Regions from separate parts of the Arthrobacter sp. zg-Y20 genome, predicted to be linked through region 2. Evidence: predicted binding sites of a transcription regulator. Region 2 holds the regulator's gene; the other holds the start of a gene.
The links. The regulator HspR, encoded in region 2, represses chaperone genes until heat shock. The targets are predictions, from matches to a motif close to AAGTTGAGTCNNNNNGACTCAACTT.
Positions count from the first base shown of each region.

Region 1: the regulator HspR is predicted to act here: its motif matches at 9,663-9,687, upstream of QNO06_RS09820 (Hsp20/alpha crystallin family protein).

Region 1 covers NZ_CP126241.1:2,042,969-2,058,678, forward strand. Annotated here, with positions in the region: gene glpK (glycerol kinase GlpK) at 98-1,621, opposite strand; gene QNO06_RS09775 (MIP/aquaporin family protein) at 1,678-2,424, opposite strand; gene QNO06_RS09780 (aldo/keto reductase) at 2,623-3,459, shown strand; gene QNO06_RS09785 (alpha/beta fold hydrolase) at 3,459-4,349, shown strand; gene QNO06_RS09790 (glycosyltransferase family 4 protein) at 4,352-5,443, shown strand; gene QNO06_RS09795 (NADP-dependent oxidoreductase) at 5,453-6,466, opposite strand; gene QNO06_RS09800 (MarR family winged helix-turn-helix transcriptional regulator) at 6,476-6,937, opposite strand; gene QNO06_RS09805 (phosphotransferase) at 7,060-8,031, shown strand; gene QNO06_RS09810 (TetR/AcrR family transcriptional regulator) at 8,046-8,597, opposite strand; gene QNO06_RS09815 (NmrA family NAD(P)-binding protein) at 8,713-9,585, shown strand; gene QNO06_RS09820 (Hsp20/alpha crystallin family protein) at 9,768-10,202, shown strand; gene QNO06_RS09825 (hypothetical protein) at 10,358-10,507, shown strand; gene QNO06_RS09830 (primosomal protein N') at 10,512-12,650, opposite strand; gene metK (methionine adenosyltransferase) at 12,656-13,879, opposite strand; partial or broken gene coaBC (bifunctional phosphopantothenoylcysteine decarboxylase/phosphopantothenate--cysteine ligase CoaBC) at 13,934-15,163, opposite strand; gene rpoZ (DNA-directed RNA polymerase subunit omega) at 15,191-15,454, opposite strand; gene gmk (guanylate kinase) at 15,481-15,710, opposite strand, start outside.
Region 2 covers NZ_CP126241.1:3,037,277-3,052,986, reverse strand. Annotated here, with positions in the region: gene QNO06_RS14595 (ECF transporter S component) at 1-605, shown strand, start outside; gene QNO06_RS14590 (ABC transporter ATP-binding protein) at 659-2,227, shown strand; gene QNO06_RS14585 (energy-coupling factor transporter transmembrane component T family protein) at 2,314-3,069, shown strand; gene QNO06_RS14580 (aminodeoxychorismate lyase) at 3,088-3,969, opposite strand; gene cls (cardiolipin synthase) at 4,054-5,529, shown strand; gene QNO06_RS14570 (nucleoside/nucleotide kinase family protein) at 5,560-6,156, opposite strand; gene QNO06_RS14565 (low molecular weight protein-tyrosine-phosphatase) at 6,146-6,712, opposite strand; gene QNO06_RS14560 (class I SAM-dependent methyltransferase) at 6,744-7,547, opposite strand; gene dnaK (molecular chaperone DnaK) at 7,802-9,679, shown strand; gene QNO06_RS14550 (nucleotide exchange factor GrpE) at 9,682-10,311, shown strand; gene QNO06_RS14545 (DnaJ C-terminal domain-containing protein) at 10,450-11,454, shown strand; gene QNO06_RS14540 (heat shock protein transcriptional repressor HspR) at 11,518-12,030, shown strand; gene QNO06_RS14535 (TetR/AcrR family transcriptional regulator) at 12,040-12,576, opposite strand; gene QNO06_RS14530 (SDR family NAD(P)-dependent oxidoreductase) at 12,668-13,627, shown strand; gene QNO06_RS14525 (class I SAM-dependent methyltransferase) at 13,633-14,298, opposite strand; gene QNO06_RS14520 (NYN domain-containing protein) at 14,405-15,385, opposite strand; gene QNO06_RS14515 (helix-turn-helix transcriptional regulator) at 15,536-15,710, opposite strand, start outside.

The DNA.
Region 1 (15,710 bases), 990 kb from region 2:
CCACATGGAGAACTCGCCACACTGCCGCCTGCGCGGCACAACGCAGAAGGCCCCGGCGGTAACCGCCGGGGCCTTCTGCGTCATGCTTTGCGTGGTATCAGTTCACGTCAGCGTCAACCCAGTCGAAGGTCTTGGTGACGGCCTTCTTCCAGTTGCGCATCTGCCGTTCGCGCTCGGCATCTTCCATGGCGGGGCTCCAGCGCTTGCCTTCATCCCAGTTGCGTCCAAGCTCGTCAGTGTCGTTCCAGAATCCAACGGCCAGGCCGGCGGCGTAGGCCGCACCCAGGGCCGTGGTCTCGATGACCTTGGGACGCACCACGTCCACGCCGAGGATGTCGGCCTGGAACTGCATCAGGGCGTCATTGGCAACCATGCCGCCGTCCACGCGAAGTTCGGTCAGCGGAACACCGGAGTCGGCATTCACGGCGTCCAGCACTTCGCGCGTCTGGAAAGCGGTGGCTTCCAGCGCGGCGCGGGCAATGTGGTTCTTGTTCACGTAGCGGGTCAGGCCAACCATGGCACCGCGGGCATCGGAACGCCAGTACGGGGCAAACAGGCCGGAGAACGCCGGAACGATGTACACGCCGCCGTTGTCGTCCACCTGGCGGGCCAGTTCCTCGATTTCCGGGGCGCTGTTGATCATGCCCAGGTTGTCGCGCAGCCACTGGATCAGCGAACCGGTGACAGCGATGGAACCTTCCAGTGCGTACACCGGCTTGGCGTCGCCCAGCTGGTAGGCCACGGTGGTGATCAGGCCGTTTTCGGAACGGACAATCTCCTCGCCGGTGTTGAAGATCAGGAAGCAGCCGGTGCCGTAGGTGTTCTTGGCGTCACCCTGGGCGAAGGCGGCCTGACCGAAGGTGGCGGCCTGCTGGTCGCCCAGGATGCCAGCGACCGGGGTTTCGCGGAGCAGCTGCGACCCGGCAACCATGCCGTAGACCTCGGACGAGGAACGGATCTGGGGCATCATGGACTTAGGCACGCCGAATTCCTTGAGGATGTCCTCATCCCAGGTGAGTGTCTCAAGGTTCATGAACAGCGTCCGCGAAGCGTTGGTCACATCGGTGATGTGCGCGCCGCCGTCGGGGCCGCCGGTCAGGTTCCAGACGATCCAGGAATCCGTGTTGCCGAAGATGAGGTCCCCCGCCTCGGCCCGCTCGCGGGCCCCTTCAACATTGTCCAGGATCCACTTGATCTTCGTGCCGGAGAAGTACGTTGCCAGCGGCAGGCCCACGGTGTTCTTGAAGCGGTCCAGGCCGCCGTTCTGTGCCAGCTCGTCAACGATGGGCTGCGTGCGGGTGTCCTGCCAGACAATGGCGTTGTATACGGGCTCGCCGGTGTTCTTGTCCCAGACCACCGCGGTTTCGCGCTGGTTGGTGATGCCGACGGCGGCGATGTCGTGCCGGGTCAGGTTCGCCTTGGAGAGGGCGGTGCCGACTACTTCGCGGACGTTGGTCCAGATTTCCTGCGGATCGTGCTCGACCCAGCCGGCGTGCGGGAAGATCTGCTCGTGTTCCTTCTGGCCCGTGGAAACGATGTTTCCGTCGTGGTCGAAGACGATGGCCCGGCTGCTGGTGGTGCCCTGGTCGATGGCGATGATGTACCTGGGATTATCAGGCATTGTTTCTGCTCCTTGCGGTGGGGGTATATGGGTGACCGCGGGCGGCGGCCGGTGCGCTACAGCGAAATTTCCGGGAGGGGAATCTGGGCGCCGAGGAGGCCGCCCAGGGCGCCGCCGATCAGCGGACCCACCACGGGGACCCAGGCGTAGGCCCAGTCGCTGTTGCCCTTGTGCCGGATGGGCAGCAAGGCGTGGACGATGCGCGGACCGAGGTCACGTGCCGGGTTGATGGCGTAGCCGGTGGGGCCGCCGAGGGAGGCACCGATGCCGAGCACTACCAGCGCCACGGCCAGCGGACCCAGTTCGGTCGGTGTACCTGCGAAGGCAATAATCGTAAAAACAAGCACGAAGGTGCCGATAATTTCGGTAACGAGGTTCCAGCCGTAGGAACGGATGGCCGGGCCGGTGGAGAAAACGCCCAGGATGTTGGCGGCGTCGGGTTCGTCGTCGAACTGCTTCTTGTACGCCAGCCATGCGACGAAGGCACCAATAATGGCGCCGGCCATCTGGCCCGCGAAGTAGGTCAGGGCCGCACCGAAGGACACCTCGACACCGGGGGCAAATTCATCGGCACCGCTGGCCCACAGGCCCACGGTGACGGCCGGGTTGATGTGTGCGCCGGAAATGGCGGCAGCGTAGACACCGGCAAACACACCGATGGCCCAACCCCAGTTGACCATCAGGAAACCGCCGCCGGCACCCTTCGTCTTGGCCAGGGCAACGTTGGCTACGACACCGCAGCCAAGAATGATGAGGATGGCGGTTCCCGCCAGCTCACTGATAAAAACTTCTCCCAGAGTCACCATCGACTCCTCCGATCATTTGTGGCATTCCGCGCCCCAGACGGGTGGGCGGATTTCTTTGGTTCTATGCAACCAATCTTTTGCAAGAAGCGCCATTACCTTAGCGGACCTCTTTGGCGGCACGCCAATTACAGCACGGCAAAACAGGTAGTCAGGTCCGATTCGGCTGGCGGGCGCCCACCTCGGTAAAGTCATCTTATGCAGCCGGCACCTCGAATCGAGCTCAATAACGGCGTCCTGATGGACCAAATCGGCTTCGGCACCTACAAGGTTCCGGAAGACAGCGCGGCCGGCCTGTGCCTGACCGCGTTCGACACCGGTTACCGCCATGTGGACACTGCCGCCCTGTACGGCAATGAAACCGGGGTGGGCGAGGCCGTCAATACCTTCACGGACAGCGGCAGCGCCGCCCGCGGGGACATTTTTGTCACCTCCAAGGTCTGGAATACGGACCAAGGCTACGACTCCACCCTGCAGGCCTTCGACGACTCCCTCGCGCGGCTCGGCTTGGACTACTTGGACCTCTACCTGATCCACTGGCCCTGCCCCCGGCGAGGCCTGTTCATTGAAACGTACCGGGCCCTTGAAAGCCTGTACGCCTCCGGCCGGGTGCGGGCGATCGGCGTCTCGAACTTCCAGCCGGCACACCTGGAGCAGCTGATGGATGCCACCGGAATTGTTCCGGCCGTGAACCAGATTGAGCTGCACCCGTGGCTGGCACAGCAGGAACTGCGCGAACTCCATGAGCAGCTGGGCATCCGCACGGTGGCGTGGAGTCCGCTGGGACGCGGTGCCGTCCTGGCCGACCCGGTCATCGGGCAAATAGCGGGCGAACTGGGCCGGACCCCGGCGCAGGTCATCCTCCGCTGGCACCTGGACCAGGGCAACGTGGTGATCCCCAAGGCCAGCAGCCCGGAGCGGATTGCGGGGAACCTGGACCTGTTCTCCTTCGAGCTGACGGACGCGCACCGGCAGGCGATTAACGGCCTGGACCGCGGCCAGCGGTCCGGCTCCCATCCGGATGAGGTCAATTGATGTCCGCTTCGGCCGTGACCTTGGCGCGCAACGCCGTCGTCCGCTCCTTTACCGTGGCGGGCACCGAGCAGTTCTGCTGGGACTTCAGCCCGCTCGACGACGCCGGCGCACCTCCCGTTTTGATGGTCCACGGCTTCCGCGGCGACCACCACGGGCTGCTCCGCATAGTGGAATCCCTCCCCCGCCACCGGGTCCTGGTGCCCGACCTTCCCGGGTTCGGCATTGGCTCCGCCCTGCCCGGCCGGCACGATGTTCCGGCCTACGCCTCCTTTGTCCGGGAGGCCCTCGCCGCATTGGACCTGGGCCCGGACACGGTGCTGCTGGGCCACTCTTTCGGTTCGATCATCTCCTCGCACCTCGCGGCACAGTCCCCGGAGCTGATCAGCGAACTGGTGCTGGTCAACCCCATCTGTGAGCCTGCCCTGGAGGGACCCAAGGGCATCACCAGCAAGGCGGCGGAGCTGTACTACCGGGCCAGTGCCGCCCTGCCGGAGAGGCCCGGCATGGCACTGCTGCGCAGCCCGCTGATTGTCCGCGGCATGAGCATCATGATGGCCAAGACCCGTGATCCGGGGTTGCGCCGCTGGATCCACGGCCAGCATGATGCGTATTTCAGTGCCTTCGCCAACCGCGCGGTGGTCCTGGACGCGTTCCGGGCCTCCATCTCCGCCACGGTGCGCGACGTCGCCGCGCAGCTGGCGATGCCGGTGCTGCTGATCGCTGCGGAACAGGACGACCTCGGATCCGTGAAGGGCCAGCGGAAGCTGGCGGCTATGATTCCAGACGCTGAGCTGCACATCCTTCCCGGGGTGGGGCATCTGGTGCACTATGAAAAACCGGCCGAAGCGGCAGCAATAATCGAAGATTTCCTGTCCCGGAGGCACACATGAGGATGCGGCTGGCCATCGACGCCCGGTTTACCCGCACGGACCACCACGACGGGATCAGCCGCTACGGCGCCAGCATGATCGAAGCGGTCAGTGAACACGCCGATGTCCTGATGCTGATTTCGGACGAGCGGCAGCTGGCCCTGCTGCCGGACCTGCCGTGGGTCAGGATCAACAGTCCCCTGTCCCCCGCCGAACTGTTTGTGGCCCGGCGGATCAACCGGCTGGGGGCGGATGCGGTGTTCTGCCCCATGCAGACCATGGGCAGCTGGGGACGGAAGTACCCGCTGATCCTTACCCTGCACGACTTGATCTACTACCAGAACCCCGCCCCGCCGTCGTTCCTGCCGCTGCCGGTGCGTGCCCTGTGGCGGCTGTACCACCTGGCGTACTGGCCGCAGCGGCTCCTGCTGAACCGGGCCGACGTCGTTGCCACCATCAGCGAGACCACGCGGGCGCTGATGGAGCAGCACCGGCTGACCAGGCGGCCGGTCCGGATCCTTGCCAATGCACCGCAGCCAGGTGCCGTGCCGCGGACGGCGGATGCCCCTGCGGAACCGTCGCTGCTGTATATGGGTTCGTTTATGCCGTACAAGAATGTGGAAACGGTTATCCGCGGCATGGAGCACCTGCCCGGGTTCACGCTGCACCTGCTCAGCCGGATCAGCGATGCACGGCGGACGGAACTGGAGGCCCTGGTTCCGGCCGGGGCGCAGGTGCGGTTCCACAACGGGGTGACCGATGAGGAATACGATCACCTGCTGCGGCGGGCAACGGCCCTGGTGACCCTGTCCAAGGCCGAGGGCTACGGGCTGCCGGTGATCGAGTCAATGGCGGTGGGCACCCCGGTGGTGGCCAGCGACATTCCGATTTTCCGGGAGGTATCCGGCGGCGCGGCCCTGCTGGTGGATCCGGACGACCCGGCCGCGTTCGCCGGTGCCGTCCGTGAGCTGGCGGTGCCGGAGCGCTGGCAGAAGGCGTCCGACGCCGGCCTGCAGCGGGCGGGCGACTACGGATGGGCGGCTTCCGCGCGGCAGCTGATGGCAGCGGCCGGGGAGGCTGTACGCCTGTTCCCCGGCCGCCGACGTCGTCGTTAGCGCCTGCCGTTAGAGGTTAACGACCATCTTGCCCTTGTTGGCACCCTTCATCAGGTCGATGAAGGCCTGCGGTGCGTTCTCCAGACCGTCCACGAAGGTTTCGTCGTAGCTGACCGCGCCGTCCCGCAGCCAGCCGCCCATCACGGTGTTGAACTCGTCGACATACTGGCTGTAGCTGCCGACGATGAAGCCGCGCAGCGTGATTTCCTTGCCGATGGCGATGGCAAGGTTGCGGGGTCCGGTGGCGGCGCCCTTGTCGTTGTACTGGGAGATGGCCCCGCACATTGCGACCCGGCCGCCCTTGTTCATCACTGAGAGGGCTGCTTCGAGATGTTCGCCGCCAACATTGTCGAAGTAGACATCGATACCGTCCGCACCGGCTGCCTTCTTCAGGGCGTCCTTGACGGGGCCCTCGTGGTAGTTGAACGCCTCGTCGAATCCGAGGTCAAGCAGCCGCTGGACCTTTTCCGCGGAACCGGCGCTGCCGATGACCTTCTTCGCTCCCAGCGCCTTGGCGATCTGGCCTACGAGGGATCCCACGGCGCCTGCGGCACCCGAGACGAAAACCACATCCCCTTCTTTGAACTCCCCCACCTTGGTCAGGCCGATGTAAGCGGTCTGTCCGGGCATTCCCAGTACACCCAGGTAGGCGCTGGCGGGTGCCAGATCCGTGTCAATGACCTTTGTGCGGCGGCCGTCCAGCACCGCGTAGTCCCGCCAGCCAAGGCCGTGGAGCACTATGTCGCCGGGCTTGCGGTCATCCGAGCGGGACTGAATGACCTCGCCGACTGCACCGCCCTCGAGTGCGGCGTCGAGCTTAAACGGCGGGACGTAGGACTTCACGTCATTCATGCGTCCGCGCATGTAGGGGTCCACGGACATGTGCAGGTTACGGACCAGCACCTGGCCGTCCTGCAGTTCAGGGACCGGCACTTCGGCCAAGCGGAAGTTCTCATCTGCGGGCCAGCCCTCGGGGCGGGAGGCAAGCTGGATTTCACGGCCTGTTTCGGGGTACGTGCTCATGGAGAGGTCCTAACTGTTGGGGTGGATGGACTGTTGGGCTTTGGCCACGGACTGCCGCAGCGCGGCATTGACCTTGGCGAGGGTTTCCTGGAGGCTGCGCAGTTCCTCCGGATCCAGGCCGGCGGATGCTGCGACACGGTCCGGAAGGTCGTGGGATTTCTGTTCCAGGGCGCGTCCTGCATCTGTGAGGTAGACGCGGACCCGGCGCTCGTCCTCAACGGCCCGGCGGCGCTGAAGCAACTGCGCCGCTTCCAGCCGCTTGAGCAGCGGAGAGAGCGTGCCCGAGTCCAGTTCCAGGGACTGCCCCAGGTCACTCACGCTCTGGCCGTCCTGTTCCCAGAGCAGCGTCATTACCAGGAACTGCGGGTAGGTCAGCTTAAGTTCCTCGAGCATCGGACGGTACAGCGCGGTGGCGGCCCGTGAGGCTGAGTACAGCGAGAAGCAGACCTGGCGCTGCAGCGATTCGTTCATGCCTTCCACCGTAGGACACAACTCAGTTGTGTACAACTTAATTGCCTTCGGGGCTGCTGGCGCCTGTCGCCCGGCTGCAGCAGCTGGCGGCAGGTTGCCGCCCCCTCCCGTAGGCTGTGGCCATGCAGGAACCCCTGGCTATTCCCGATTACCGCCGAACCGCACGCCGTCTCCCCTGGGGCCGGCTTCCTGCTGCTGTCCGGGACAGCATTGCCGCTTCCCTTGACGGCGGGGTGTCACTGGTGGAGCCGGCAGGCGGCGGGTTCACCCCCGGCTTCGCTGCGGTGCTCGGGAACAAGAGCGGGGACCGTATCTTCGCCAAGGCGGCCGCTGCGTCGGACGCCTTCATCTACCCTTCCTATCTCCGCGAGTCCCAGGTGGTTCCCCTGCTGCTCCCGGGGATGCCTATGCCTGCCCTGCGCAGTGTGCAACGGCTGGTGGCCGACGGCATTCACTGGCAGGTGCTGGTGTACGAGGCCGTGCCCGGACGGATGCCGGGCCAACCCTGGACCGAAGCGGATGTTGCCGCCGTCGAAACCGCCTGCGTCACTGCCGCAGCACTGCTCGCCGGCTTCCCGCGTTCCGAAGGCGGAACACCGGTTGCCGAAGATATGGCCCTGATTCCGACCCGGTTCAAGGCGGTGGCCGACGGCGGAGAGCCGCCGTGGTTCCTGCCCGGGCTCAGCGCTGAAGAGGCCGGCGGGTTCCAGGAAGCACTGGACCTGTGTCCCGAGGCACTGGCCGGAGACGCCGTCCTGCACGGCGATCTGCGCGCCGACAATATCCTCATCAGCAACGGACGTGCGCTGTTCTGCGACTGGAATTTCCTGGGCACCGGTGCACCCTGGATCGACTGGGTGGGGGTGCTGCCTTACGGCCGGGCCGACGGTATCGACGCCGATGCCTGGCTGCGCCGGTCCGAACTCACCCGGGACGTGCCGGACGCCTATATTGATGCCTTGCTGGCAGCCCTGCTGAACTACATGATCCACTGGGGCAGCCAACCCGACGTCGACACCAGTCCCCTCCTGCGCATCCACGGACGGCACACAGCCCGGCTGGTGTACGACTGGCTGGCTCGCCGGCAGGGGTAGTGCGGGGCCGCAGGCTATCCCAGCCCCTCCAGGACAAGGGTCAGATGCCGGCGCCAATCGGCGCCTCCGGGCTGGAAATACATGGTCGACATAATCCCGCAGGTGATCACCGGAAAGTCGTCCCAGGTCAGATCCCCGCGCACGGCACCGGAGTCAGCGGCCCTGCGGATGATCCGGGTGACGATGCGGGCAAACTCCGTCTTCTCGGCTTGGACGCCCTCCCATTCGAAAGGCCCGGAACCGAGCAAGGCGAGCTGGAAGCCGGCGTCGTCGTCCGCGGCTTCCAGGTAGCCCACCAGCACGGCCTCAAATGCCGCCCGGGGGTCTTCGATGGCCTCCGCCGAGCGGGCGAGCTCAGACATGCCGCCGAATCGTTCCTGCACAATCGCCGTGAGCAGCTCCTGCTTGTTGGAGAAGTGCCGGTAAAGGGAACCTATGCCGACGCCGGCATGGGCAGCAATTCTGTCCATGTGGACATCGTTGCCGTGGCTGGCGAACAGCTCCCTGGCTGCAGCCAGGATTTTCTGCCGGTTCCTTCGCGCATCGGCGCGTAAAGAATCATTCAATGTGGCACTCCTTTGACAAACGGAATTGTAGTTCCGTATTGTGGCGCACACCAAAGCGGAACCGGAACTCCGGTTCCAGTCCTGCCAAGCAGGATGCCCATTTTCGGAGGAAACCATGATTGTAGTCACCACACCAACCGGCCAGATCGGGCACGCAGTAGTTCAGGGCCTGCTCGCGGAGCGCCAGTCCGTGCGGGTTATTGCCCGGAACCCCGCGGCGCTGCCGGACGGCATCGCCGAAAACGTCGAGGTGTTCGCGGGTTCGCACGGCAACCCTGAGGTCGCCATGGCTGCCTACGAGGGGGCGGATGCCGTACTCCACATCACCCCGCCAGATGTCCATGCAGCGAATGTACGGAGCCACTACCGCGGGTTCGCCGCGGCGTCGGCGGCTGCAATTACCGCAACAGGGGTCAAGCGTGCGGTCGTGGTATCCACCCTCGGGCGGGGGTATACGGCAGAGGCCGGGCACCTCTCCGCTGCCCTGGAGGCGGAAGGGATCATCAACGCAACAGGCGTGCACACCCGCTCCCTGGCCATGCCCTTCTTTATGGACAACCTCCTGAACCACCGCTCATCCATCAAGGACCACGGGATACTCCCCCTGCCCAACGAGCAGGACAAAGTACTGCTGACCGTCGCGACCCCCGACATCGCCCGTGTTGCGGTGGGACTGCTGACAGACCGGACCTGGACGGGGCAGGAGTCGTTACCCGTGGTGGGGCCGGACCTGCTCACCCCACGGAAGATGGCAGGGATTATCTCGGACAGTATCGGCCGGCCCGTGCACTTTGCGCAGGTCAGCTCCGATACCTACCGGTCGACGCTCCTCCAATACGGCATGAGTGAAGGCTGGGTTCAGGGCCTAGCGGACATGGGGACCGCCCAGAACAACGGCATTTACGACGTGCAGGTCCGAGACCCGCACCGGGTTACCGAAACAAGCTTCGCGGCCTGGGTGGAAACCACGCTCAAACCTGCGCTCTGAATTCCCGCGCCTGCGTCACCTGTGCCGCCGAAAAAGTAGTTGGCACTCCGACCCGTGGAGTGCTAATCTGCTTCCGCAAGTTGAGTGATGCTCACTCAGCTTTGGAACAATTGCACAACAAACGCACAACAAACGCAGAACAACGCTTGAATCAAGCGATCGAATGGAGGAGTTGATACCACATGGCTATGAAGTTTGATCCGTTCCAGGAACTCGACCGGATGGCACAGGCACTGCGCGGTGAAGGAACGCTCCGCGGCATGCCGATGGACCTTTACCGGCAGGGCGACCACTATGTCCTGGCCGCCGACCTGCCGGGCATCGATCCCGGATCCATCGACGTTGATATCGACGGCCAGCTGCTGACCATCCGGGCCCAGCGCACGCTGCACGGAGCCGAAGGCGTCAAGTGGCTCACCCGTGAACGGGAAAGCGGTTCGTTCCTGCGCCAGCTGAACCTGGGGCAGGGACTCGACACCGAGAAGATCTCCGCAAGCTACGAGAACGGTGTCCTGAGCGTAACCATCCCGGTGAGCGAGCGGGCCAAGCCGAGGAAGATCGCGGTGCAGGCAGGCGAAGCCCGTGACGCCGAGGCACACGAGGCCGTCAGCGCGTGAAAACCAAGCGGGGTCCCGGGAACTCTCCCGGGACCCCGCTCTTGTACGCGGTTGTTGCCAAGTTCACGCCGCTCCGGTTAGGGACCGTTCCGTGGCCGGCTGGATACTGGAAGGGACTCCTCTTAGTCGCCGCGTCCAGGAAGAAGGGATGGCCTGTGCATATTCCCAAAGTCAATCGGCCCGGCTGGATGATCCACGGGGTGCCCCGCGGACTTCTCGGAAGGCTTGCCAGGCTGGGCAACGCCGCGCAGCTATCGCTCCTCGTGCTGCTGGCGGGCTGCGCCGTCCTGTGTGAACTGCTGTAGCGGCTTAAAGGATGTCGGTGCCGTCCACCCGCACGTACACCGGGTCCCCCGTGCGCCGCGCGGATGCTGCGGCCTTGACGGACCGCAACGACGCCGTGATGGACGGGGCCGCAGCATAGGGGAAGAACAGCAGCGTGCGGTACCTGCCGCCGGCTCCGCCCAGCTGCCCGGCCTCCGGTCCGCTGTCCTGGACGCCGCCCGGAAGACCTGCGGAGGGAAGCGGTGCAGGACCAATGGAACGGACCCCCTGAGGCAGGTCCAGCCGGGTACTAAAGGCTTCCAGTGCCTCACGCGAACCGGTCAGCTCCGCATACCGTACAGCAGGAGGCAGGCCTAGTTCCTGCCGCAGCGCCAGTTCGCGCTCCGCTGCCCCCGCAGGGTCCCAGCGCAGCAGGTGCCCAACGGTTGTGCCGTCGTCGGCCGTCACCACCACCAGTCCCTTCTCCCCCGCCGGACGAACCAGCGCGGCGGCGCTGAACCAGCGCCGCAGGGTATCTTCCCCGGCACGCAGGGACTCCCGCGAGAGCATCGCGTTGCCGTCCAGCAGGATGGCCGCCGCGTATCCGCCGGCCGCAACCGGTTCGGCTCCGGGCGTGGCAACCACCAGTGCAGGCGCATCAGGGATCTCGGCCCGCACATGGTCCCCAGCCGATGAAATGACCGTGGTGGAAGGAAAGGCGCGCCCCAGCTCCTCGGCAGTGCGTCCCGCGCCGGCAGTGGAACCGCGCAGCTGTGTTCCGCCGCAGTTGCCGCAGTGCCACATAGGCTCCGGGCGCCCGCACCAGCGGCAGGCAGGAATGCCGTTTCGGCTGGCCAGCCCCAACGGACCGGAGCAGTGCCGGCAGCGCGCGGGTTCCCGGCAGTCCTGGCAGGCAAGGGCCGGAGAGAAACCGGTACGTGCCACCTGGACCAGCACCGGACCGCGGGTCAGCCCGTCCTGGGCGGCCTTCCACGCTGTATGCGGAATCCGGGCCCGGGCCGCCAACGGATCCCGTTCCATGGTGAAGGAGTCCGAGGTGCTGACCACGCGGGGCGCGTGCCCGCGGACGGTGGAGCGCTCGGCCGCGATCCCGGCGGCCCAGCCGCTGGCAACCAGCCGCTGGGCTTCGGTGCTGCGCGAATGCGAGGCAAGCAGGAGCGCACAGTTCTCCAGTTCGGTGCGCAGCAGCAGGACATCGCGTGCATGCTGGTAGGGAGCGCGCTGCTCGGCATGCAGGTCATCGGCGTCGTCCCAGAGCACGGCCAAGCCAAGGTCCGTTACGGGTGCGTAGGCAGCTGACCGGGTGCCGATAGCAACCCGGACGTCACCGTGCAGCAGCTTTAGGAAGCTGCGGTAGCGCGGGGTGGGACCGTCCTCCGCAGTCAGCCGCACAAACGCGTCGGCTCCGATGCGTGCGGTCAGGGCAGCCTGAAGCCGGGCCAGGTCCTTGTTGTCGGGCACCACCACTACGGCCCCGCGCCCGGAAATCAGCGTGGACCGGACGGCTTCGGCGATTTCGGCAGGCCAGTCCTGCGGTCCGTATCCGCCCAGCGAGGAGAGCACCGCGCGCGGACTGTGGCCGGCAGCCAGGTGGGTGAGGAAGCGGGGGCCGTGCGGATAACGTGCCAGCGGATTCGCTCCGGCACCTTCCGGTCCGTCAGCCTTACCCGGTGCGGCCGGCGTAGCAGTTTCGCCGTCGTCCGCCGCGTTCTTGCGTGCCGTGAATTCCTTGTCCACACGGGCCGCCCGCGGCGGAATGGCGACGCGCAGCACATCGTGCACCGTGCCCGCGTACCGTGCCGCCACCGCTTCAGCCAGGCGAAGGATCTGCGGGGTGAGCACCGGCTGCGGGGAAATGACCTTACCCAGCGGCATCAACCGGGCCGTGGTATCCGCTTCCGCGGTCCGTTCGGTGATGAACCCGGGCAGCTCCTGCCCGCCGAACCGCACCTTGACCCGGGCACCGGACACCGCGTCGGCGTCGAGCTCCACGGGAACCAGATAGTCGAACGGCCGGTCCAGGTGCGGCAGGGGCGAGTCCAGCAAGACGCGCGCTATCGGCAGGGCAGGCGCCGGCTGGGCCTTGCCCACTGCCTTGGCCGGCGGCGTGAAGCCGTGCAGCAGCGACAGCTGCACGGCCTCCCCGGACTGGTCCGCTGCCATGCCGGCTACACGTTGAAGTAGCTGCGGAGGTCCTCGACCTTGTCCTTGCGCTCCCAGGTGAACCCTTCATCCTCGCGGCCGAAGTGGCCGTGCGCGGCGGTTCGCTGGTAGATGGGGCGCTTCAGGTCCAGGCCGTTAATGATGCCCAGCGGGCGGAGGTCGAAGACCTCCTGGACGGCGTCAGCGATCCGGGCCGGGTCAACGGTTTCGGTCCCAAAGGTCTCCACGTAGATGCCTACGGGGCGGGCCATGCCGATGGCGTAGGCAATCTGGATTTCCGCACGCCGGGCCAGGCCGGCGGCGACCACGTTTTTGGCCACCCAGCGCATGGCGTAGGCCGCTGAACGGTCCACCTTGCTCGGGTCCTTGCCGCTGAAGGCGCCGCCGCCGTGGCGGGCGAATCCGCCGTAGGTGTCCACAATGATCTTGCGGCCGGTCAGGCCCGCGTCTCCCACGGGGCCGCCGATGACGAACGGGCCGCCCGGGTTGATGATGTGCTGCACGTTGGAGACGTCCAGGTCACTGCCGGCCAGCACGGGATTAATGACGTACGCCGCCATGTCGGCCCGCAGCTGCTCAAGGTCCAGGTCTGCGGCGTGCTGGGTGGATACCACCACGGAATCAACGGACACTGGGCGGTCGCCGTCGTAGCCAATGGTGACCTGGGTCTTGCCGTCCGGGCGGAGGTACGGGAGGGTGCCGTCCTTGCGGACGTTGGTCAGGCGCTCGGAGAGCCGGTGCGCCAGCCAGATGGGCGTGGGCATCAGCACCGAGGTTTCATCACTGGCGTAGCCGAACATAATGCCCTGGTCCCCCGCGCCTTGGGCGTCGTACGGGTCCACCACCTTGCCGGTGCGGTTTTCCAGGGAGTTGAACACGCCGGAGGCGATTTCCGGGGACTGCTGGCCAATGGAGACGGACACACCGCAGCGCGCACCGTCGAAGCCGTTGGCGGAAGAGTCGTAGCCGATGTCCAGGATGGTGTCGCGGACCAACTGCGGGATTTCGACGTAGCCCTCGGTGGTCACCTCACCGGCAACATGGACCAGGCCGGTGGTCACGAGGGTTTCAACAGCTACCCGGGACTCGGGGTCCACCTTGAGCAGTCCGTCGAGGATGGCGTCACTGATCTGGTCGCAGATTTTGTCCGGGTGGCCCTCAGTGACGGATTCCGAGGTAAAAAGGCGCAGGTTGGACTGCGTCTTGGGAGAGGCAGAAGTAGAAGTCACAGCATTTACTCTACCGGGCACCCCGGACACTCCCGGACCCGGCCGGCCGCGGGGTCAGGACCGGCGGGCAGCCAGTTCGCCGGCAATCCGTGCGATGATGCGCGCCGAGACCTCGGATTTGGTACCGGCGATGGTTCCGGCCGGCTCCAGGTCCGAGTCCTGCGGTGAGAGAATCGTCACCTCGGTTTCGTCCTGACCGAAGACCAGGGACCGGCCCACCCGGTTCAGCACCAGCAGGTCGCAGCCCTTCCGGGCCAGTTTCTTGCGGCCGTATTCCAGGACGTCGGCTGACGCGTCACCGGTCTCGGCGGCGAACCCGACAATAAGCCGCGGTGCGGCGGTGGCGGACGCATCCCGGTCCTGCACCAGTTCGCGCAGGATATCGGGGTTGCGGACCAGGGTAATCACAGGGTCGGGGACGTCGTCGCTCTTTTTGATTTTGGTTTCCACCGTCCGGTCCGGACGGAAGTCTGCCACGGCCGCGGCCATGATCAGCACGTCCGAATTGGCGGCAGCCTCGCGGACTGCCGCACGCATGTCCAGCGCGGTCTCCACGGAAACCAGTTCGACGCCGGCAGGGGCCGGGACGTCCATGTGGGCGGCGATGAGGCGCACCTTGGCGCCTGCGGCAAGGGCGGCCGAGGCCAGAGCGGTCCCCTGCTTGCCGGAGGAACGGTTGCCCAGGAAACGGACCGGGTCCAGGGGTTCGCGGGTGCCGCCGGCGGTGATGGTTACAGTGGTACCGGAAAGCGGGCCCGGCTCCACCGCGGCCAACGCGGCAGCGTAGATCGCTTCGGGCTCGGGCAGCCGCCCCGGACCCGAGTCCTTGCCGGTCAGGCGGCCGACGCCCGGTTCCAGGACCACGGCGCCGCGGCTGCGCAGGGTCGCCACGTTGGCCGCCGTGGCGGGATGGGCCCACATTTCGGTGTGCATGGCAGGTGCGAACACCACCGGGCCCCTGGCCATCAGCAGCGTATTTGTCAGCAGGTCATTGGCCTGCCCCGAGGCGGCGCGCGCCAGCAGGTCCGCCGTGGCGGGGGCCACCACAATCAGATCGGCTTCATGGCCCAGCCGAACGTGGTTGACCTTCTCCACCTCGTCAAAGACCGAAGAGGAAACGGTGTTGCCGGACAGTGCCTCCCAGGTGGCAACTCCGACAAACTGCTTGGAGGATTCAGTGGGCACAACGCTGACGTTGTGCCCGGCTTCGGTAAACAACCGCAGCAGCGACGCGGCTTTGTACGCGGCAATTCCGCCGCCAACGCCCAGAACTACGCGCACGCTGCTGCCTTCCCCCGTTGGTGGTGCTGTCTACTCGGCGGTTTCGCTCGGGCGCACCACAAGCATGCCGTCGTTGATCTCGCGCAGGGCGATGGACAGCGGCTTTTCGTTCAGCTTGGTTTCGACCAGCGGGCCAACATACTCGAACAGGCCCTCATGGAGCTGGGAGTAGTAGGCATTGATCTGGCGGGCGCGCTTGGCACCGTAGATGACCAGCGCGTACTTGGAATCGGCGGCTTCGAGCAGGTCGTCGATCGGCGGGTTGATGATGCCTTCAGACACAGGGTTCTCCAAAATTCTTGAACGGGATTCGAGGTTTGTCAGCGCTGGCGCGGACTGATTCCCATGAGTGATACGAGCTCAGCTGCAGCCCGCTGGACGTCATCATTAATGACGGTGTGATCGAACTCGGACTCGGCAGCAAGTTCCAGTTTAGCGGTTTCCAGCCGTTGCTGCTGCTCTTCGGGGGTTTCGGTACCCCGGCCCACCAGACGGCGTACCATTTCGTCCCAGCTGGGCGGGGCCAGGAACACGAAATTCGCCTCCGGCA
Region 2 (15,710 bases):
CTGCGGCACCGTCCGCAGCCAAGCCCGCAGCGCCGGCACGCACATGGCGTGTGGTGGACATTGTTGTTGCGTCCGTAGTGGCCGTGGCCGTGGGCGTCATTTTCTGGGCCTGGTCCCTCGGCTACGCCGGGATCAGTGCGCTGACCGCCGCGTTCCCGCCGCTGGCCGGCCTCTATACCGGCGGCTGGCTTATTGCCGGTGTGCTGGGCGGGCTGATCATCCGCAAGCCGGCGGCCGCGATCTACTGCGAAGTGCTGGCCTCGGCCGTGTCCGGTGTGCTGGGCACCCAGTTCGGCCTATCCGTGCTGCTCTCCGGCTTCCTGCAGGGCCTCGGTGCCGAACTGGTGTTCCTGCTGTTCCTCTACCGCCGCTTCTCCCTGCCCGTGGCATTGCTGGCCGGGCTGGGTTCGGGCCTGTTCCTGGGACTGAGTGAAAACGTTCTGTACAACGTGGAGTGGGCAGCTCAGTGGAAGCTGTTGTATGTCCTGCTCACTGCCTTCTCCGGTGCGGTCCTGGCCGGCGGACTGTCCTGGCTGGCGGTCCGGGCATTGGCACGGACCGGCGCTCTGGCACCCTTCGCGTCCGGACGGACAGGCAAGGCATAGCGGTGCGGTTTTTGAACGCCCGCCGCCGGGCTCCCGGCGCGGCCGCACCCCGGGTGCTGCCTTCCGCCGTCGCGCGGCGCAGCAGTCCCGCCGCCGTTACCGCCCAAGGCTGGGGGTGGCGGCACGGGGGCAGGGCCGGTGCCGCAGTGTCCGGACTGGACCTGTCGGTAGCGCCGGGGGAGCGGGTGCTGCTGCTCGGGGCCTCCGGCGCCGGAAAATCCACACTCCTGCATTCCCTCGCGGGCGTGCTGGGACCGGATACCGGTGGGGAGGAACAGGGCAGGATCTCAGTGGACGGTGTCCATCCGGCGGATCCCGCAGCCCGCGGCCGGACCGGACTGGTGCTGCAGGATCCCGATGCGCAGACCGTGCTGTCCCGTGTGGGGGATGAAGTTGCCTTCGGCGCCGAGAACCTTGCGGTCCCGGCCGGGGAGATCTGGCCCCGGGTGCGGGCCGCACTGGCCGACGTCGGACTGGACGTGCCGCTGGAGAGTTCCACTTCCGCTCTCTCCGGCGGGCAGAAGCAGCGGCTGGCCCTGGCCTCCGTGATGGCGATGGAACCCGGACTGCTGCTGCTGGACGAACCCACCGCCAACCTGGACCCGGCGGGCGTGGCGGAAATCCGCGACGCCGTGGTGCGGGTGCTGGACCGCACCGACGCCACCGTCATTGTGGTGGAGCACCGCGTGGAGGTCTGGGCGGACGTGGTGGACCGCGTGGTGGTACTGGCTGCCGGCGGCGGCGTCCTGGCCGACGGATCACCGGAGCAGGTGCTGGGGGATCCGGTGCACCGGAAAACCCTGGCCGCAGCCGGGGTTTGGCTTCCGGGCGCCCGGCCGGAGATTCCCGGCGGTGCGTGGGCCCCGGCTGCCGGCGGGAACCGGCTGCTGGCGGCCCGCGGGCTGGCTGCCGCCCGGACGGGCCGCGGACCTGCCGTGGTCACCGGGGCGGACCTGGCGCTGGACGCCGGAACCGCCGTCGGCATTACCGGACCCAACGGTGCCGGCAAATCCACCCTCGCCCTGACCATGGGCGGCTTGCTGCGGCCGCGGGGCGGAACCATCGCCGCCGAACCGTTGCTGGCCGGCACCGCTGCGCCCGAACCGCACCGGTGGACGTCGGCGCAGCTGGTGAGCAGGATCGGAACCGTGTTCCAGGAACCGGAGCACCAGTTCCTCACCAACACCGTGCTGGACGAACTGTCCTTCGGCCCGCGCCGGCTCGGGCTGGAAAAGGAGTCCGCGGCCCGGGTGCGGGAGCTTGCCGAACGGCTGCACCTCGACGCCCTGCTGGATGCCAACCCCTTCACGCTCTCCGGCGGGGAGAAGCGCCGGCTGTCCGTGGCAACCATGCTCGCCACGGCGCCGTCCATCCTGCTGCTCGATGAGCCGACGTTTGGCCAGGACGCCCGAACCTGGGCGGAACTGGTGGCCCTGCTGCGTGCCCAGCTGGACGATGGCCGGTGCGTGGTGTCGGTGACCCACGACGCCGGCTTCATCCAGGCGCTGGGCGCGCGGACCCTGCAGGTGGGCGGCGGAACGGTCCGGGACGCCGCCGCCGAGCCGGTGCCGGACCCGGCAGCAGGGCCGGCCGCGGACAATGCAACCGAGGTGCTCCGGTGAGCCGGGCGGAGATCTCGGCCGCGGAGTCCGGTGGAACGGCGCCTGGAGAAGACGCGGGCGCGCCCGTCCGCACCGCCGTTACTTTCCTGGCCCGCGCCAACCCGTTGTCCAAGCTCACGTCGGCGGCCCTGCTGACCCTGGCGGTGCTGGTCACCGTGGACTGGGTGAGCGCCGCCGTCGTCCTGGCCCTGGAACTTCTCCTGCTGCCGCTGCTGCACATCCGGGCGGGTACGCTCCTGCGGCGCATCTCGCCGCTGCTGGTGGCCGCGCTGATCGGGGCCTGGGGTACGGCGCTGTTGGCGGAGAAGACCGGGGCGGTGCTGTTTGCAGCGGGACCGCTGATCTTTACCTCCGGTTCCGTGGCCGCGGGTATTGCCATTGGACTGCGCGGGCTGGCCATAGCCCTGCCCGGGATCTACCTGCTGACCAGCACCGATCCCACCGACCTGGCCGACGCCCTGGCGCAGAAGCTGCGGCTGCCGCACCGCTTTGTGCTGGGCGCACTGGCGGCCATGCGCCTGGTGGGTTTGCTGGTCGAGGAATGGCGGACCATCGGGCTGGCCCGCCACGCGCGCGGCGCGGGGCCCGATGCCGGTGCGGCGGCCCGGCTGAAGGGTTTCGCCGGGCAGGCACTGGCCTTGCTGGTGCAGGCCATCCGCCGGGCCACGCGGCTGGCCGTGGCCATGGAGGCCCGCGGGTTTGGCGCGGGGGACCGGTCCTGGGCACGGACCTCAACGTTCAGCAGGATCGACGCCGCGGTGCTGGCCACGGGAGTGGTCGTGTCAGCCGCCGCGGTGGCAGCGGCGCTGGCGGCCGGCACGTTCAACTTCATCCTGACCTGAGCATCGGGGGCTGAGTGCTCAGAGTGCGGTGTCGGCCAGCTTCGCGAGTTCGCTGTTCAGGCTCTCGGAGAAAGGCAGCTCGCGGCCGTCGATGGAACGGACCGGAACCAGCAGCCGGATGCTGGAAGCCAGCCACACGCCGTCGGCCGCGAACAGGTCCTCCGGAACCATTGGGCCGTAGCCCAGTTCCCAGCCGGCAGCTTCGGCGGCCTTGAAGAGGGCGTCCTGCGTGGTTCCGGCCAGGATGCCGCTCTTCCGTTCGGGGGTCAGCAGGGTCCGGACACCGTCCCGTTCGCGGGCCAGCACCACCGTGGAGGTGGGTCCCTCCAGGACCTTGCCGTCCGAGGAGGTAAAAATGGCGTCATCGGCCCCGTGTTCCTTGGCGTAGCGCAGGGCGGCCATGTTCACGGCGTAGGAAAGCGTCTTGGCGCCCAGCAGCAGCCAGGGTGCCCGGGACGCGGCCATGCTGTCATAGCCGCGGTCCAGCAGCAGCACCTTAATCCCGTCGGTCTGCTGCCGCGCCGCGTCGGGCGCGGCGGAAACCTGCACCCACGCCGTGGAGGTCCCGCTGCCTTCCACGCCCCGGGTGGCCACCAGCTTCACCGCGGCCCGGCCCTGCGGCCCGGCAGCGCCCTGCCCGAAGTGCAGCGCCAATGCCGTGGCGATGGCCCGCTCCCAGGCCTGGCGTACCGGGATCTGCAGGTCCAGCAGCTGTGCCGAGGACGCCAGCCGGTCCAGGTGCGCGTCCGGTTTCCGGGGCACACCGTCCACGGCCAGCAGCGACTCGAAAATCCCGTCACCGCGGGTGACGCCCAGGTCGCTCACGAGCAGATGCGGCACCGCAGGATCGGCAGGGCGGCCGTCGGGGTACGCGGAATCCAGGAAAACCAGAACAGTCATGGCACCAGCCTAGCGGCGCGGGACACGCCCGGGACCCCCGTACCGATAGGCTGAGGGCAGGGTGCTGCTGGGAGGAGCTTGAGCGTGTGGTGGTCTCTGACCGGTTTTGACCTGTCCGGATGGACGGCGACCGTGCTGGCCGTGGTGGATTACGGTATCCGGATTATTGCGTTGGGCGTTGTTCCCGGCAACCGGCGTCCCACGACGGCCATGGCGTGGCTGCTGTGCATCTTCTTCCTTCCCATCCCGGGCATCATCCTCTTCTCCCTCTTCGGGAACCACCGGCTGTCGGACCACCGGGTGCGGCGGCAGGCGGAGATCAACCGGACGGTGCGCGAGAACACCAAGGAACTTGAGGCCGAGGGCAGTAATTACGGCGGACCGGAGTGGGTGCTCAACGCCGCCGAGCTGAACCGCCGGCTGGGGTCCTTCCCCACACTGGACGGCAACAAGGTCGACCTGCAGCGCGACTACGCGGAGTCCATCGACATGATGACCCGTGCGGTGGAAAAAGCCGCACGCTACGTGCATGTGGAGTTCTACATCATGGGCTACGACGCCCAGACCAGGCAGTTCTTCCAGGCACTCAAGTCAGCGGCTGCCCGCGGCGTCACCGTCCGGCTGCTCTTCGACCACATCGGCACCCTGCGGATCAAGGGCTACCGGAAGATGCTGCGCGAACTGCGCAACAGTGATGTCCAATGGCGGCGGATGCTGCCGGTGGAGCCCTTCCGGGGCCGCTGGCGCCGTCCGGACCTGCGCAACCACCGGAAACTGGTGGTGGTGGACGGAGCCGTTGCGTTCACCGGATCGCAGAACCTCATTGAGCCTGCCTACCACAAGGGCCGCAACCGCCGCTCCGGCCGCAAATGGGTGGAGCTGATGGCCCGGGTGGAAGGACCGGTGGTGGATGAGCTCAACGTCGTTTTCGCCACCGACTGGAACGCCGAAACCGATGAGAACCTAGAACGCGAACTCAGCCTGTACGAATGGACCTACGATCCGGGCAACGTGACCTGCCAGGTGGTCCCCAGCGGACCGGGCTTCAGCACCGAAAACAACCTGCGCCTGTTCGCGTCCCTGATCTATTCGGCCAGCGACCGGATTTCCATCACCAGCCCGTACTTCGTGCCCGATGACACCCTGCTTTACGCGGTGACGACGGCGGCCCAGCGCGGCGTGGAAGTGGAACTGTTCGTTTCCGAAAAGGGCGACCAGTTCCTGGTGGACCACGCCCAGCGCTCCTACTACGAGGCGCTGCTCCGGGCCGGGATCCGGATCTACCAGTACCCCAAGCCGCTGGTCCTGCACGCCAAGCACTTCACCATTGACAACGAGGTGGCCGTCTTGGGCTCCTCCAACATGGACATGCGTTCTTTCTCGCTGAACCTCGAAGTCTCCATGATGATGTTCGACGGCACCATCGTGGAACAGATGCGCCGGGTCGAGGACACCTACCGCGCCCTGTCCAAGGAACTGCTGCTGGAGGACTGGGTGGACCGCCCCCTCTGGCAGCGCTACATCGACAACGTGGCCCGGCTGACCGCCACCCTGCAGTAAGGAGCCCGCGCGGCGGCCAGCGCCGGCAGTTCAGGCAGCGCGGTCCAGCACGCCGAGGACCGACGCCAGCGCCGCTGCTGCATTGGCGTCCGGACCCACCATCCGCACCGCCAGGTCCGCGGCGGCGGACGCGTCGTCGTCGGCGGACCAGCGCCGCTCCTGCGCGGCCCAGCGCTCCCAGTGCGGGGCGTAGGTGCTGCCGTCGCGCTCCAGGGCGTACCTGCGGCGGACGGATTCCTCGCCGCCCACCCATACGGCGGTGTCCAGCATGCTGCGGGCCTCGCGGTGCGCGGCGCCCACCCCTTCGAAGACGACGGCGTCGGCCGGTTCGGTGCTCCGCCAGGGTCCGCGGCGTCCGGCTTCCCAGTCCCAGGCCTGCCAGCGGGCCGCCTGCCCCCGGGCGAGCGGACGCAGGACCTGCTCCCGGTAGTAGGCCATTCCCGATTCCAGGCCGTCCCAGCCGGGGTAAATGTCCTCGAGGTGGAACAGGCGCACGCTTCCGCGGCGGCTCAAGGCTGCGGCCACTTCGGTGGCGAGCGTCGTTTTGCCGGCTCCGGAGAAACCGTCGACGGCGATGAGCAGGGGTTTGCGGGAGTCTCCGGTGGAAGCTGCGGGCTCAGCGGTCATGGCGGCTTTCGCACCGGTTCGCCAGGAGCTGTTCCACATACTCCAGCACGCCCGGCACGGCGGCCGTGATGAGGGCGTAGGACTCCTCGAAGTCCTTTTGGTCCCCGTACCAGGGGTCCGCAATGCCCAGTTCCGCGGAGGGGTGCGGCCGGCCGGCCGGTGTCTGCAGGGCCGGGTCGAAGGCCCGCAGCATCATCACCTTGGCCCGGTCCGCCTGCGTGGGGGCCTGCAGCGACAGTTCCATAAAATGGCCGTAGTCCATGGCCAGGATCAGGTCACGTTCGGCGAACCATTCCGGCTGGAACCCGCGGGCCCGGAAGGCAGTGATGCCAGTATCCGGATAGCCGTGGCGCCGCAGTTCGGCCGCGGCCCGCTTATCCATCGGCTTGCCCGCTTCCCAGCCGCTCAGTCCGGCGGAGTCCACCGCCACTGCCGCCGGCTCTTCCCCGGCAACCGGCCGTTCCGCGGCGGCGTCGCCGAAGGCGCGGGCCAGCGCAAACTGGGCCATGGGGGAGCGGCAAATGTTGCCCGTGCATATGGTCTGGATCCGGAACATGCCTTAAATCCTACGCAGAACGCCGGCCTGCTCAGGCCCGGGCGAGCAGCTCGCCGCAGGGCATCAGGAACCAGCCGTCCGGTGCTGCGGCCCATTCCTGCCAGCCGGCGGAGAGCCGTTCCAAACCCTCCCGGTCCGCCAACCCGCGTTCGGAGGCCTGCTCGGCGAAGGCGGAATGCAGCACCCGCTCGGACCATGATGCGGCCAACCAGGCCCGCTGGTCTTCGGTCGCGTACAGCCAGTTGGAGGATGAGGGTGTCAGGTCCGTGAACCCTGCCTCCAGTGCCCAGGAGAGCAGGTGCCGCCCGGCGTCGGGTTCGGCCTGGTTGCCGCGGGCAATGTGCTGGTAGACCTGCATCCATTCGGCCAGCTCGGGAACCGCCGGGTACCAGCTCATGCCATGGAAATCGACGTCGCGCACTGCCACCAGCCCGCCGGGCTTGGTGACCCGGCGCATTTCGCGCAGGGCGGCCACCGGATCCGCCAGGTGCTGGAGCACCTGGTGGGCGTGGACCACGTCGAAGGTCTCGTCGGGGAAGTCCAGGTCATAAATGTTTCCCCCGGCGAAGGAGGCATTCGCCAGGCCGCGGGCGGCGGCCAGTTCGCGGGCCAGGACCAGGACGTCCTCAGAGGCGTCCAGGCCGATCACCACCCCGGGGGCTGCCAGTTCGGCAAGGTCCGCCGTAATGCTGCCCGGGCCGCAGCCGACGTCGAGCATGCTTATGCCCGGCTTCACTTCGGGCAGCAGATACGCGGCGCAGTCCTTCGCCGTGCGGACCGCGTGGGCGGACACCACGCTCTGGTGGTGGCCGTGGGTGTACGTTTCGGGACGCATAGCAGGACCCTACCGCCCTCCGCCCGCCGCAGGGAGCCAAAGCGCGACCGCGTGTTCCGCAAGGGCTCCAACCAAACTTGAGCCTCCTGCGCTCAAGTTTGTTGACAAAGAATCAGCTCTGAGTAAAGTTGAGTCCAGAACGCTCAATTGCTCTACGCGATGTCCAACGGAGGAAGCCATCCCGGTCCGGGAAGGGAACCGCCGCGGGAGAAGTCACGAAGATGCGGGTTTTTCCAAGGAAAGAGGAAGCAAATATGTCACGTGCAGTAGGTATCGACCTCGGAACCACCAACTCGGTCGTCTCGGTGCTGGAAGGCGGCGAGCCCACGGTCATCGCCAACGCTGAAGGCGGCCGCACCACGCCGTCGGTCGTGGCGTTCGCCAAGTCCGGCGAGGTCCTGGTCGGCGAGATCGCCAAGCGCCAGGCCGTCAACAACATTGACCGCACCATCTCCTCCGTCAAGCGCCACATGGGCACCGACTGGAGCGTGGACGTAGACGGCAAGAAGTACACCGCGCAGGAAATCTCCGCCCGCATCCTGATGAAGCTGAAGAACGACGCCGAGGCCTACCTCGGTGAGAAGGTCACGGACGCCGTGGTCACCGTTCCGGCCTACTTCAACGACGCTGAGCGCCAGGCCACGAAGGAAGCCGGCGAGATTGCCGGCCTGAACGTGCTGCGCATTGTCAACGAGCCCACCGCAGCTGCCCTGGCCTACGGCCTGGACAAGGGCAAGGAAGACGAACTCATTCTCGTCTTCGACCTTGGCGGCGGCACGTTCGACGTTTCCCTGCTGGAAGTCGGCAAGGACGAAGACGATTTCTCCACCATCCAGGTCCGCGCCACCGCCGGTGACAACCGCCTCGGCGGCGACGACTGGGACCAGCGCATTGTGGATTACCTGCTGAGCCAGGCCAAGGCCAAGGGTGCGGACCTGTCCAAGGACAAGATCGCCCTGCAGCGCCTGAAGGAAGCCGCGGAACAGGCCAAGAAGGAACTCTCCTCGGCCACCTCCACGAACATCTCCCTGCAGTACCTCTCGGTCACCCCCGAAGGCCCGGTCCACCTGGACGAGCACCTTTCCCGTGCCAAGTTCCAGGACCTGACCAAGGACCTGCTGGACCGCACCAAGAAGCCGTTCAACGACGTCATCGCTGAAGCCGGCATCAAGGTTGCCGACATTGACCACATCATCCTCGTGGGCGGTTCCACCCGTATGCCCGCCGTTTCCGAACTCGTGAAGCAGCTGGCCGGCGGCAAGGAACCGAACAAGGGCGTAAACCCGGACGAAGTTGTGGCCGTTGGCGCCGCACTGCAGGCCGGTGTCCTGAAGGGCGAGCGCAAGGACGTCCTGCTGATCGACGTCACCCCGCTGTCCCTGGGCATCGAGACCAAGGGCGGAGTGATGACCAAGCTGATCGAGCGCAACACGGCCATCCCCACCAAGCGCAGCGAGACCTTCACCACCGCGGATGACAACCAGCCGTCCGTGGCCATCCAGGTCTTCCAGGGCGAACGCGAGTTCACCCGCGACAACAAGCCGCTGGGCACCTTCGAGCTGACCGGCATTGCGCCGGCTCCGCGCGGTGTCCCGCAGATCGAGGTCACCTTCGACATCGACGCCAACGGCATTGTGCACGTGTCCGCCAAGGACAAGGGCACCGGCGCCGAGCAGTCCATGACCATCACCGGCGGGTCCTCGCTGTCCAAGGACGACATTGACCGGATGGTCCGCGAGGCCGAAGAGCACGCAGCCGAGGACAAGAAGCGCCGCGAGGCTGCCGACGTCCGCAACTCGGCCGAGCAGCTGGCCTACTCGGTGGACAAGCTCCTCACCGACAATGACGACAAGCTGCCCGAAGACGTCAAGACCGAGGTCAAGGGCGACGTCGACTCGCTGAAGAAGGCCCTTGAGGGCACGGACAACGACGACGAGGTCAAGAGCGCGTTTGAGCAGCTGCAGGCTTCCCAGACCAAGCTCGGCGAAGCCATCTACGCTTCGGCCTCCGCTGCCGGTGCTGAAGGCGCCCCGGGCGCCGGTGCGGCCGGTGACGGTTCCGCTGCCGGCAGCGCCAACGATGACGAAGACATCGTGGACGCCGAAGTTGTCGACGACGAAGAAAAGAAGTAATCATGCCGGCGGGTAACGAGCACGGGAACACTCCCGAAGGCGAAGAACCGGTAAGCGGCCAGGGCACGCCCGGCCAGGACGAGACGCAGGCCAACGGCGGCACCGGGGAGGAAGCATCGGCTTCCGCCCCGGCAGCCGGGGGCGACGCACTGTCCCAGGCGGAGCAGATCCTCAACAACGCCGACGTGCCGGCGCAGCCTGCTGCCGCCGGTTCGCCCGAGGCGGCGGAACTGCGCAACGACCTGCTGCGCCTGCAGGCCGAGTACGTGAACTACCGCAAGCGGGTGGAACGCGACCGGGATGTGGCCCGGGAAATGGCGGTAATCGGTGTGCTGAATTCACTGATGCCGGTCCTGGATGACATCGACGCCGCACGCCAGCACGGCGACCTGGCGGAGGGCCCCTTCGCCGCGATCGCCACCAAGCTGGAGAACACGCTGAAGACCTACGGCCTGGCCCGTATCGATGAGACCGGGGTGGAGTTCGATCCGAACATCCACGAGGCGCTCATCCAGCAGCAGAGTGCGGATGTCACGTTCGATACGGTGACGCAGATCCTGAGGTCCGGCTACAAGTCCGGCGACCGGGTCCTGCGTGCCGCGCAGGTGATTGTTTCGGTTCCGGAACAGTAAGCAGTACCGCGTCCGGGGCCGCCAGCAGGCGGCCCCGGACATTTCCATAGGCAGGTCCCGCAGCAAGCCGGGGCAGCAGCAGGTCCGGTGGCCGTGCTCGAAACGAGCGGGATCGGCAAATGAGGAAGGGGACGCCAATTGGCTAGTCAGGATTGGGTCGATAAGGACTTTTACAAGATTCTGGGTGTTCCCAAGGATGCGTCGGACGCCGACATTAAAAAGGCGTACCGGAAACTGGCACGGAAATACCATCCGGACCAGAACCAGAATGATGCAGACGCCGAGCGGATGTTCAAGGACCTTTCCGAGGCCTACTCCGTTCTTTCCGACGCTGAGGAGCGCCAGCAGTACGACGCCATCCGGGCAATGGGAAGCGGTGCCAGGTTCACGGCCGGCGGCCCCGCTGGTGCCGGCGGCGGCGCCGGCGGCGGTGCGGGCTTTGAAGACATCTTTGGCGGCCTGTTCGGCCAGGGCGCATCCCCGCGCGGGGGCCGGCGCACCACGTTCAACGCCGGCGGCAGCAACATTCCGCCCGAATTCGCCGACCTCTTCGGCGGCAGCGGGTTCGGCGGCGGCGGGTTCGGCGCCCCGCCGCCCACCAAGGGTGCGGACCGCACGGCCAGCACCACTATTTCCTTTGCCGGGTCGATCAACGGCACCGTCATCGGGCTGCGGGAACCCAGCGGGGAAGTAGTCGAAGTCCGGGTGCCTGCCGGCGTCAAGGACGGGCAGAAGATCCGGGTCCGGGGCAAGGGCCAGCCCGGTGCGGCCGGTCCCGGGGACCTGATGGTTACTGTGCACGTCACCCCGCACGACTTCTTCACCCGGGAAGACAACAACATCCGGATCCATGTGCCGGTCACCTTCCCCGAGGCCGCCCTGGGCGCGACCATCGAGGTGCCTACGCTGACCTCCGATACCGTCCGCCTGAAGGTGCCCGCCGGAACGCCGTCCGGGCGCACCCTGCGGGTCAAGGGCCGCGGCGTCCACACGTCCAAGGGCAACGGCGACCTGCTGGTGACCGTAGACGTCGCCGTGCCGTCCCACCTGAACAAGGATGCCCGCGAAGCCGTGGAAGCGTTCGCCGAAGCGACCAAGGGCGAGGACCCGCGAGCCTCGCTGGCAGCCAAAGCCCGGCTATAGCGTGCCGGTCGCCGGAGGGCGAACTTCCCGCGTTACTATTTCAACAGCCGTCAAGGAGGAACAATGGGCATAGATGCTAATGCGCCTATTTTTGTGATCTCCGTTGCCGCTGAGCTTGCGGAAATGCATCCGCAGACCCTCCGGCAATATGACCGGCTCGGCATTGTCCGGCCCAGCCGGGCGCCCGGCCGGTCACGCCGTTACTCCCAACGCGACATTGAACTGCTGCGCGAGGTCCAGAAACTGTCCCAGGAGGGCGTTTCCCTGGAGGGCATCAAACGCATCATGGAACTGCAGAACCAGGTCACCGGGCTGCGCCAGCGGATCGTGGAACTATCCACGGAACTGGATGAGGTCCAGCGCCGCAACCCGGACCACAGCCGGGTCTTTGCGGCCGGGCTGGCCGGCGACGTCGTTACCCTCAGCCGAGGACAGCGGCCGCCGGCGGCCGCCACTGCCGTGAAGCAGCTGGGCCTGGTCTCGCTGATGGAACGCCGAAGCCGGCTGCGCGCGCTTCCCGCAGGCAAGACTGCGCAGCGGAACTACGCCGACGACGGATACGTCCAGTCCCTGTAGCACTCCTCTTTAGGGGCGCAGTCCGGCGAGCAGTATGGCCAGCATGGGTTTCCTGTCCTCCGGGGTGCCCAGACGAACAGCATGCTCGATCCCGCAAACCAGGTGGGAGAGCTGCGGCAGGGTCAGTTCGCTGCGGATAATGCCCGCGGACTTGGCCCGGGCGAGCACAGCTTTGAATGCAGCGAAAATCTCCTCCTTTGCTGCCCGCACCCCCTCGGTTTCATCCTCCGGGGAAAGCAGGACGGATTGGAGTCCGCCGTCCTCCAGTTGCAGTTCGAGGGCCGCGCCGAGGTAGAGGGCAAGCGCTTCGCCTGGATCCGGTTCAGCTGCGGCACGGCGTGAAATCTCCTGCATCCGGCCCAAGGTGTCGGCCGTGAGTGCCTCCAACAGTGCCCGCATGGTCGGGAAATGGCGGTAGACCGTCCCTACCCCTACGCCCGCCTCCCGGGCGAGGTCATTCATCCGCAGCTCTTGGGGGTCATGCCGGCGGGCCACGTCCAGGATCCGTGATCGGCTGCGGGCGGCATCTGAACGAAGCGGTGGCATGGGTCCAGTGTAACTCAATCGGATGAAGTATCCGTTTCGTGTGCTAGGTTCTAAGCGGATAGATGATCCACTTAGATTCGAGAGGGCAATCATGACCTGGAACCCAGCCACCCTTCCCAGCCAGACGGGGCGCACATTTGTTATTACCGGGGCCACAGCGGGTATAGGATATTTCGCCGCCGAGCAGCTGGCCGGAGCGGGGGCACACGTTGTCCTGGCCTCCCGATCGGCTGACAAATTAGGCGCGGCCCAGGCCTCCATCCGGAACTATGTGCCGGAGGCCTCCCTCTCCGCGGTGGTGATCGAACTGGGTTCCTTCGCGTCCGTGGATGCAGCCGCAGGCAAAATTGCCGCGTTGCCCCGTCTGGACGGCATCTTCCTCAACGGTGGCGCCATGACCATGAACCGGCGAACCATGACAAGTGATGGGCTGCCGATCCTCCTGGGGACCCACGTTGCGGCCAGCGTTCGTCTGCTGGCGGGCATCCTGCCCCTGCTCTCGGCCACAGGGGAGACCGGCGGCAGGCTGAGCCGCGTGGTGCATGCGTCCACGGGATTTGTCGGGATCAAGCGGTACGGGCTGCAGGACGTGCGCGGCCTGCCATGGACCGGCATTGGCGCCTATACCAAGGCCAAGACGGCCACCGAGGTTTTCGGCCATGAACTCGACCGCCGGCTGCGTGCAGCGGGTCTCCCGGTGGCGTCAGTCCTCACCCGGCCCGGGGTGGGCGTAGATGCCAAAACACCGGAACGGGCGGGTGTCCGGGATGCTGCGACACCGTACCGGCGCAATCCCTACACACCGTGGGCACAGGGGAAAGACGCCGCGGCATACCCCGCCGTGCGCGCCCTGACCGATCCCGCGGTGCGCGGGGGAGAGTACTTCGCCCCGGAGGAGCGGCTGCGGGGAATGCCCGTGGCCGTGGAGCCCAACGCGCACACGGCAGGCCCGGATGAATCGCCGGAGCGGCTCTGGCTCCAGCTCGAAGACCTGGCCGGCGTGCAAATCCCCGGACTTGGAGCCCCGGCAACGCAGCCGGGCCTGCGCTAGCGCGGTCAGCGCAGCCGGCGGGCCCGAAGCACCACATCCTCGTTGTGGTGGGCGCCGGCACCGGAAGCTACGTGCCGCGGACGGGTCTCATGCACCTCGATCCGCCAGTCCCCGTCCAAGGCGGCGGCAATATCTGCGGGGAGCACATACTGGTCCAGATCGTGGCTGTGCCCGGCGTCGGAGGCCACGGCATGGTGCACCACCAGGAGCAGGCCACCGGGGGCGACCGCCTGCAGCAAGGCCTGTTCCGCGGCATGATCTGCTGTGCGCAGCAATGCCGGATACTGAGCCGACACCAGGTCGAAGGACGCCGCGGGGAGCTGGGCTTCGACCAGGCCGCTGTGCACCCAGGCGATCTGCAGGCGCTGCATTTCCGCCTGCCGTGCTGCCCGTTCCAGGGCTACGGAGGAAACGTCGAGTGCGGTCACGTCCCAGCCGCGGGCGGCCAGCCACAGCGCGTCGGCGCCTTCGCCGCAGCCGACGTCGAGTACCCGCCCCGGAGCCAGGGCAGCAGCTTCCGAGACCAAGGCACCGTTCGGCTGCCCGCTCCACAGGGCTTCACTGGCCGCGTAGCGCTGGTCCCACTCTTCTTCCACGCCTGCCGGTTCCGGCAGGGGAGGGGCAGGCTGCGGCGCGGGACGGGCGGCCTGATGCGGGGTGTTCGAATCCATAACTGAAGCATGCGCCGGCCACCGGTGCACCGCAAACCATGTTGCCGGACCGGCAACATGCCTGCAGTCGTCCATGTCCTCGTCGGGACTAGCCCGCCGGAGCGGGCTACTCCCGGGCTTCGGCCTCGGGCCGCAGCCGGATAAGGCGCTGCGGGCCGTCGTCGTCCAGTTCCACCAGGTCGCTGCGGGAGGAAAGGAAGTCGGTGAAGGACCGGAAGCCCAGCGGCTTTTCGTTGAAGGAGGGGTCCATACGCCGCATCTGGTTCTTTACCGTGCCTGTGTTGAGCCACTCGTCGTCGCCCTTGGCATGGCCGATCTTCAGTGCACGGACAAGCAGTTCGGTGGCAAGGGTCCGCGGGTCAATGTCTTCAGCGGTGTCCGGCTCCTCAAAGCGGGCGTCTTCGGTGTGCGAGAACATGGGCACCACGGTGAGCTTGCGGGCCTTGCTGGGGGTCTGGTCCATTGCCGCAGCAGGGGCCTTGGCGGATCCCGGTGCCGCGGCGACAGCCGCAACAATGCCGGGCAGGGAGTCATAATCCTCGAACTCGTCGCACGCGGCGGCCAGGGAGGTGCTGGTGGAACCGGCCACACCGATACCCACCACGAAGCGGCCCAGCCGCTTCGCCTTCTGGGCCAGGGCAATGTAGTCGGAATCCCCGGCCACAATGATGATGTGCGTCAGGTCCGGCAGCCGGAAAAGGTCTTCCACCACGTCCACGGCAAGCCGGATGTCGGCACCGTTCTTGGTGCCGCGCGTTGTGGTGGTGAACAACTGGGTGAGGTCCACCGCGCGGGACATCAGCTGCCGCTGGTAGCTGGCGTTGACGGGGACCGACCAGTCGGCGTATGCCCGGTTCACCACCAGGGTGCCGAAGGACGCGGCGAAGTCGATGATCGCATTGAAGTCCACAGTGGCAGCGGTGAGCTTCGCGGCAATATCGGGATCGGCATCCCGGTTGGTCTTGTCGAAATTGCGGATCCCGTCGCGCTGGAAGGCGTTCCGGCCGTGCAGTTGCTGGTAGCGCGAAATGACAATGTTGTCGAAGTCGATATAGAGGCCGACGCGTGCGTCGCTCGGTTCGGGCATGGTGCAAAATCCTTCTGGGCCGGCGGAGGGCTCACTGCCATCCGTACCACCAGTTTCCCGCCGCCGGTACTGCAAGGGCAAACCGGGGTCAAGGCGCAGTGCCGTCCGGCCCTGCCGGGGCACCGCCGAAGGAGCGTACTTCGCGGCCGGTTATCCGGCGGGGGCGAACCGCTGCTGGCCGATCACCGCCAGCAGGCCAAGCTTCTGCGCTGCCTCGCTGCGCGGGGCAGCAGTCAGCACCAGCAGGGCCTGGCTCTGGTCTTCGCTGTACAGGGTCTGGCAGTCGAGCTCGATTTCGCCCAGTTCCGGGTGCAGCAGCGTTTTG